3 regions of the Enterobacter cloacae subsp. cloacae ATCC 13047 genome follow, and region 1 is predicted to be linked to each of the others. Evidence: predicted binding sites of a transcription regulator. Region 1 holds the regulator's gene; each other region holds the start of a gene.
What was found. The regulator PhoB, encoded in region 1, activates phosphate uptake and scavenging genes when phosphate is short. The targets are predictions, from matches to a motif close to CTGTCATAAAACTGNCNNAT.

Region 2: a site for PhoB is predicted at 1,361-1,380, ahead of ECL_RS15625 (PhoX family protein). Genes of this name have one in related genera too.
Region 3: a site for PhoB is predicted at 1,309-1,328, ahead of pstS (phosphate ABC transporter substrate-binding protein PstS). Genes of this name have one in related genera too.

The regions. Positions count from the first base shown of each region.
Region 1 covers NC_014121.1:1,187,468-1,189,740, forward strand. Annotated here, with positions in the region: gene sbcD (exonuclease subunit SbcD) at 1-695, opposite strand, end outside; gene phoB (phosphate response regulator transcription factor PhoB) at 883-1,572, shown strand; gene phoR (phosphate regulon sensor histidine kinase PhoR) at 1,594-2,273, shown strand, end outside.
Region 2 covers NC_014121.1:3,234,949-3,237,221, reverse strand. Annotated here, with positions in the region: gene ECL_RS15630 (TonB-dependent receptor) at 1-1,311, shown strand, start outside; gene ECL_RS15625 (PhoX family protein) at 1,438-2,273, shown strand, end outside.
Region 3 covers NC_014121.1:5,300,321-5,302,593, reverse strand. Annotated here, with positions in the region: gene pstC (phosphate ABC transporter permease PstC) at 1-52, opposite strand, end outside; gene pstS (phosphate ABC transporter substrate-binding protein PstS) at 180-1,220, opposite strand; gene glmS (glutamine--fructose-6-phosphate transaminase (isomerizing)) at 1,543-2,273, opposite strand, start outside.

The sequences.
Region 1 (2,273 bases):
CAGCCGCCGATGACCTGCGCCCGGTGAATATGCCCGAGCGCGATATAATCCGCTGGCGGGAAATTTTGCGCCGGGAAGGCGTCCAGCGTACCAATATAGATGTCACGCACCGCGTCACTTTTACTGGCGCCGACGGTAGTAAGATGCCCGGTGGCAATCACCGGAATGGCCTGTTCGCCGCGCAGGGCGCAGGCATCCGTATGTTGCTGGTGATAATAGTCCGTGATGCTCTGCAACAGATGCTGCTGCTTTTCCCCGCCGGACATCCCCGCCTGGCTTTGCACGATATCGCGTGGGCGCAGGAAGGGCACCGGACACAGCACCGCTCCCGGTGTACCGTCACGTTTTTTCAGGATCTGCGGAGCATGACCGGCGCTGGCTACCACGGTCGTGTTAAGGAAGGCCAGGATATCGCGGGATTCATTCAGCGTTGCGACGGAGTCGTGGTTACCGGCGACAATCACCAGATGACAGCCGGTTTGTTGCAGATTTACCACGAAGCGGTTGTAGAGCTCACGCGCATAGCTTGGCGGCGAACCGGTATCGAAAATGTCACCCGCAACAATAATCGCGTCCACCTCGTGCGATCGGGCCGTGTCCAGCAGCCAGTTCAGGAACGCTTCATGCTCCGCTGCCCGGCTTTTGCTGTAAAAGTTTTGACCCAGATGCCAGTCCGAGGTGTGTAATATGCGCATAGCGAATCCGTGGCAAAAAAAGGGAATGGGGATTATAAACTTTCAGAAGCTGGAAAATAACCGCTGTAATAAAACAACAGTTTGCCATTTTACGTGGTACTGTTTTTCATAAATCTGTCATAAATCTGACGCATAATGACGCCGCATTACAAACTTGTAACTTAAATAAGATAAGACAGGGCAAAGTATGGCGAGACGTATTCTGGTCGTAGAAGATGAAGCTCCAATTCGTGAAATGGTGTGCTTCGTGCTCGAACAAAATGGCTTCCAGCCGGTTGAAGCGGAAGATTATGACAGCGCGGTGAACCAGCTGAATGAACCCTGGCCCGATCTGATCCTGCTTGACTGGATGTTGCCTGGCGGCTCCGGACTGCAGTTTATCAAACACCTCAAGCGTGAAGCGATGACCCGCGATATCCCCGTTGTCATGCTTACCGCGCGCGGTGAAGAGGAAGATCGCGTGCGCGGCCTTGAGACCGGCGCGGATGATTACATTACCAAACCCTTCTCACCGAAAGAGCTGGTTGCCCGTATTAAAGCTGTGATGCGCCGTATTTCACCGATGGCGGTGGAAGAGGTCATTGAGATGCAGGGCCTGAGCCTTGATCCCACCTCGCACCGTGTTATGACGGGCGAAAATCCCCTCGACATGGGGCCTACCGAATTCAAACTCCTGCATTTCTTTATGACTCACCCGGAGCGTGTTTACAGCCGCGAACAGTTGCTGAATAACGTCTGGGGAACTAACGTGTATGTCGAAGACCGGACGGTTGACGTACATATCCGCCGCCTGCGTAAAGCGCTGGAACTGAGCGGCCACGATCGCATGGTACAGACGGTCCGCGGCACGGGTTATCGTTTTTCTACCCGTTTCTGAACAATGACAGGAGTGTGACGCGTGCTGGAACGTCTGTCATGGAAAAGGCTCGTCTTTGAACTGATCTTATGTTGTATTCCGGCCTTCATTTTGGGGGCCTTTCTTGGATACCTGCCGTGGTTTCTGCTGGCGTCTGTGACCGGGCTGCTGATCTGGCATTTCTGGAACTTACTGCGCCTCTCCTGGTGGTTGTGGGTTGACAGAAGTATGACGCCTCCCCCAGGAAGCGGGAGCTGGGAGCCGCTGCTTTACGGCCTGCACCAGATGCAGATGCGTAATAAAAAGCGCCGTCGCGAGCTGGGAAGCCTGATTAAACGCTTTCGCAGCGGTGCGGAATCGCTGCCGGATGCGGTGATTCTGACCACGGAAGAGGGGACAATCTTCTGGTGTAACGGTCTCGCCCAACAGCTGCTGGGCCTGCGCTGGCCGGACGATAATGGCCAGAACATCCTCAACCTTCTGCGTTATCCGGAGTTCACGCAGTATCTGAAAAAACGTGATTTCACGCGTCCGCACAATCTGAAGCTCAACAATGGCCGTCATCTTGAAATACGTGTGATGCCCTACAGCGATCGGCAATGGCTGATGGTAGCGCGTGACGTCACCCAGATGCACCAGCTGGAAGGGGCACGACGCAACTTCTTCGCCAACGTGAGCCACGAGCTGCGCACGCCGCTGACGGTGCTGCAGGGCTATCTGGA
Region 2 (2,273 bases), 2.0 Mb from region 1:
CAGAAATGGGCCTACAGCGACATTGAAAACGAGTTCGGGATGTGGCGCAGCGAGTACGACATCACTGACAACTGGACGGCCTATACCGGTCTCGGCGCGCAGCACGCGCACGAAGAGGGGATCTACAGTGCACCGAAGCTGGTGGACAAGAGCGGTAAGGCCACGGTCAGCCGTCTTGATACCAACCGTATCAGCGATTCCGTCAGCGGTATGGCGGGGATACGCGGTCACTTCACTACCGGCTTTGTCTCGCACAAGGTCAACGTGGGGTATTCCGCGATGACCAAAAACGAAAAAATCGCCTGGAAAATGTCGGCGACGGCGGATAACCCAACCACCAACATTTACCACAACACCGGCGTCGCGATGCCGGACAGCTCCAATTTCAACGGCTCTGGCGGCAAATACAGCGATCCGCTGACCAGCGGGCGCACCCGCACTCAGGGCTGGCTGCTGAGCGATACCCTGGGCGTGCTGGATAACAAGCTGCTGTTTACCGCTGGTGCACGTCATCAGAAAGTGGTCATCCGCGGGTACAACAAAATTACCGGTGCGGAAAACGACGCGGACGGTTTTGACGGCAGCCGCTGGATGCCAACCTACGGTGTGGTTTATAAACCGTGGGAGGAAATTTCGCTTTACGCTAACCACACCGAAGCGCTGCAACCGGGTAAAACCGCGCCCAACACGGCCACCAACTACGGCCAGAGCACCGGTATCGTTCACTCTAAGCAGAATGAAGTGGGCGTGAAGGCGGACTTTGGTCGCGTGGGCGGCTCCCTGGCGCTGTTTGAGATCAAAATGCCGTCGGCGATCCTCGACGACAGCGGTCACTACGGCCTGGACGCTGAGCAGCGTAACCGTGGCGTAGAGCTGAACGTCTTCGGCGAGCCAATGCTCGGGATGCGCCTGAACGCCAGCGCCACCTGGCTGCAGGCCGAGCTGACCAAAACCAAAAACGGCGTGAATCAGGGCAACGATGCCATTGGTGTCCCGAACTTCTACGCCGTGCTGGGCGCAGAGTACGACATCAAACCGATTGAGGGCCTGACGGCTACCGCCCGCGTCAACCACTCCGGCACGCAGTACGCCGACCTCGCGAACAGCAAAAAGCTCGACAGCTATACCACGCTGGATCTGGGCATGCGCTATCGCTTCGCGGTGAACCACAATGAAAACCAGATGACGGTGCGCGCGGGCATCGACAACGTGACCAACGAAAACTACTGGTCCAGCGTTGATGATTCCGGCACCTACATCACGCAGGGCGAACCGCGTACCTTTAAGGTCTCGGTTGGCTACGAGTTCTAAGCGTTCCACCTCGTTATCCGGGGCAGGGATGCCCCCATCCTTCCGTACCTTGTTATAAAATTGTAATAAAAGCTTCTTACACTGGCCTCCAGACCTTTACCTCTTGGCCAATGACAGGAAGCCGCTATGGGCAGACCCCTCAAATCCGTATTTAAAAAAGAACATCGCGACGATATCACTAACCGCAGCGCTAACCCGGTATTCTCCGAGGTTGCGGAGGTATTCCTCTCCCGCCGCCGTTTTTTGCAGATGGGCGCCGTGGCGGGTGCTGCCGCTTCATTCCCTTTTCTGATCAAACCTGAAAGCGCCATTGCCGCAGTATCAAAGCCTTCTGCACTGGCAAAAGCGGTTTCCCTGGGCTTTACCAGCATCGACGTATCCACGGAAGATACGGTCAGGGTGCCGGAAGGCTATATCGCCCGTCCGTTTTATCGCTGGGGTGACCCGACGGGGATCAAGAACAACATGCCGGCGTTTAAACAGGATGCCAGCAACACCACCGACGAACAGGCCGTGCAGGCGGGCATGCACCACGACGGGATGGCGTGGTTTAGCCTGCCGCAAGGGAAACAAAACCCGGAACATGGCCTGCTGGCGCTGAATCATGAGTACATCGATAACGGGATGCTGTTTACCGACGGCACGGCCAACTGGAATCTCGACAAGGCCCGCAAGGGGCAGAACGCGATGGGCGTGTCGGTGGTGGAAGTAAAAAAATCGGGCAGCGACTGGCAGGTGGTTCGCCCGTCTTCGTATGCCCGCCGCATTACCGTCAATACGCCGATGCAGCTTACCGGCCCGGCGCGGCATCAGGACTTAATGAAAACCGCCGCTGACCCGCAGGGGGAACGCGTGCTGGGCACCATGCAAAACTGCGCCAACGGCCATACGCCGTGGGGCACCTATCTCACCTGCGAGGAGAACTGGTCGGATATTTTTGTCAAAAAAGCCGATCTTAATCC
Region 3 (2,273 bases), 1.2 Mb from region 1:
TCATGTCACCTTTTTTACCCGGAGGGTTAAATGCAGGCTTGGTTGCAGCCATAAATTACTCTTCTGTTTGAGACGTTTTACGAATATGCCCGGTGGCGCTGACGCTTACCGGGCCTACAGCGTTAACCGTAGGGCGGGTAAGCGTAGCGCCACCCGCCATCTTCGTTAAATATATCCTGTTAGTACAGCGCTTTACCGCTGCTGTCTTTCACGTTGGTTTTCCATGCAGCACGAATCTGCTCAACCACGCTGTCTGGCAGGCTGGCATAATCCAGGTCATTAGCCTGTTTGCCGCCGTTTTTGTATGCCCAGTCGAAGAACTTCAGCACTTCTGCACCCTGCTCAGGTTTCTTCTGCTCTTTGTGAACCAGAATGAAGGTGGTAGAGGTGATTGGCCACGCGTCTTCACCTTTCTGATTAGTCAGGTCCTGAGCGAAGGATTTGCTCCAGTCAGCGCCTTTTGCAGCGTTGGCAAAGTTCTCTTCAGTCGGGCTGACAGGTTTGCCATCAGCAGAAACCAGTTTGGTGTAGGACAGGTTGTTCTGCTTGGCGTACGCATATTCTACGTAACCGATAGAGCCCGGCAGACGCTGTACGAACGCGGCGATACCGTCGTTCCCTTTACCGCCCAAACCGGTTGGCCAGTTAACGGTAGAGCCGGAACCGACTTTAGATTTCCACTCTTCGTTCACCTTCGCCAGGTAGCTGGTGAAGACGAAAGAGGTACCAGAACCATCCGCGCGGCGAACCACGGCGATGTTCTGAGAAGGCAGCTTCAGGCCAGGGTTGAGCTTAGCGATGGCTTCGTCATCCCATTTTTTGATTTTGCCCAGGTAGATATCACCCAGGGTTTTGCCGTCCAGCACCAGCTCACCCGACTTCACGCCCGGCAGGTTGATCGCCAGAACCACACCACCGATTACGGTCGGGAACTGGAACAGGCCTTCCTGAGCCAGTTTGTCATCAGACAGCGGAGCGTCGGATGCGCCGAAATCAACGGTGTTTGCGGTAATTTGTTTCACGCCACCGGAGGAGCCGATACCCTGATAGTTAACCTTGTTACCGGTTTCTTTCTGGTAGGTATCCGCCCATTTGGCATACACCGGCGCAGGGAAGGTTGCACCAGCGCCAGTCAGGCTTGCTTCTGCGAATACAGAGAAAGCGCTCAGAGATAAGGTCGCGGCGACAACAGTTGCGACAGTGGTACGCATAACTTTCATAATGTCTCCTGCAAGGATTTCGTAAATCATTGTTTAAGTGGCTACGATGAGCAAAATAGGACAAACAGGTGACAGATAAATGTACGAATTATGACAGTTTTATGACAATGGAAATTTAGCTTAAAAACCAGCGAAAGATTCCTGATTTATCATCATGTTAGCCACAATCATGACAACAACTTTTCAGAAATATTTTCTTTATGTGACACTGAAAAAAGTAGCTTAAGATGACAGATTGTCATAAATAAAAACGCGAATGCGTTGATTAAAAACAAACCAGGCAGGGTAAAAAAGCTCCACCCGAAGGTGGAGCCTGGAGGGATTATTCTACGGTGACCGATTTCGCCAGGTTACGCGGCTGGTCAACGTCGGTGCCTTTGATCAGCGCAACGTGGTAAGCCAGCAACTGCAGCGGCACTGTGTAGAAGATAGGGGCAATAACCTCTTCTACGTGCGGCATCTCGATGATGTGCATGTTGTCGCTGCTGGCAAAACCGGCGTCCTTATCAGCGAAGACGTACAGTACACCACCGCGGGCGCGAACTTCTTCAATGTTGGACTTCAGTTTTTCCAGCAGTTCGTTGTTAGGTGCCACAACGATAACCGGCATATCCGCGTCAATCAGCGCCAGCGGGCCGTGTTTTAGCTCGCCTGCCGCGTAGGCTTCAGCGTGGATGTAGGAGATCTCTTTCAGCTTCAGCGCGCCTTCCAGCGCAATAGGGTACTGGTCGCCACGGCCGAGGAACAGGGCGTGGTGCTTGTCAGAGAAATCTTCAGCCAGGGCTTCAATGCGCTTATCCTGAGACAACATCTGCTCAATACGGCTTGGCAGTGCCTGCAGACCATGAACGATGTCATGCTCAACAGAAGCATCCAGCCCTTTCAGACGCGCCAGTTTCGCCACCAGCATCAGCAGAACCGTCAGCTGCGTGGTAAACGCTTTGGTGGAGGCCACGCCGATTTCAGTGCCCGCTTTGGTCATCAGCGCCAGATCGGATTCACGCACCAGCGATGAGCCCGGCACGTTACAGATAGCCAGCGATCCCAGGTAAC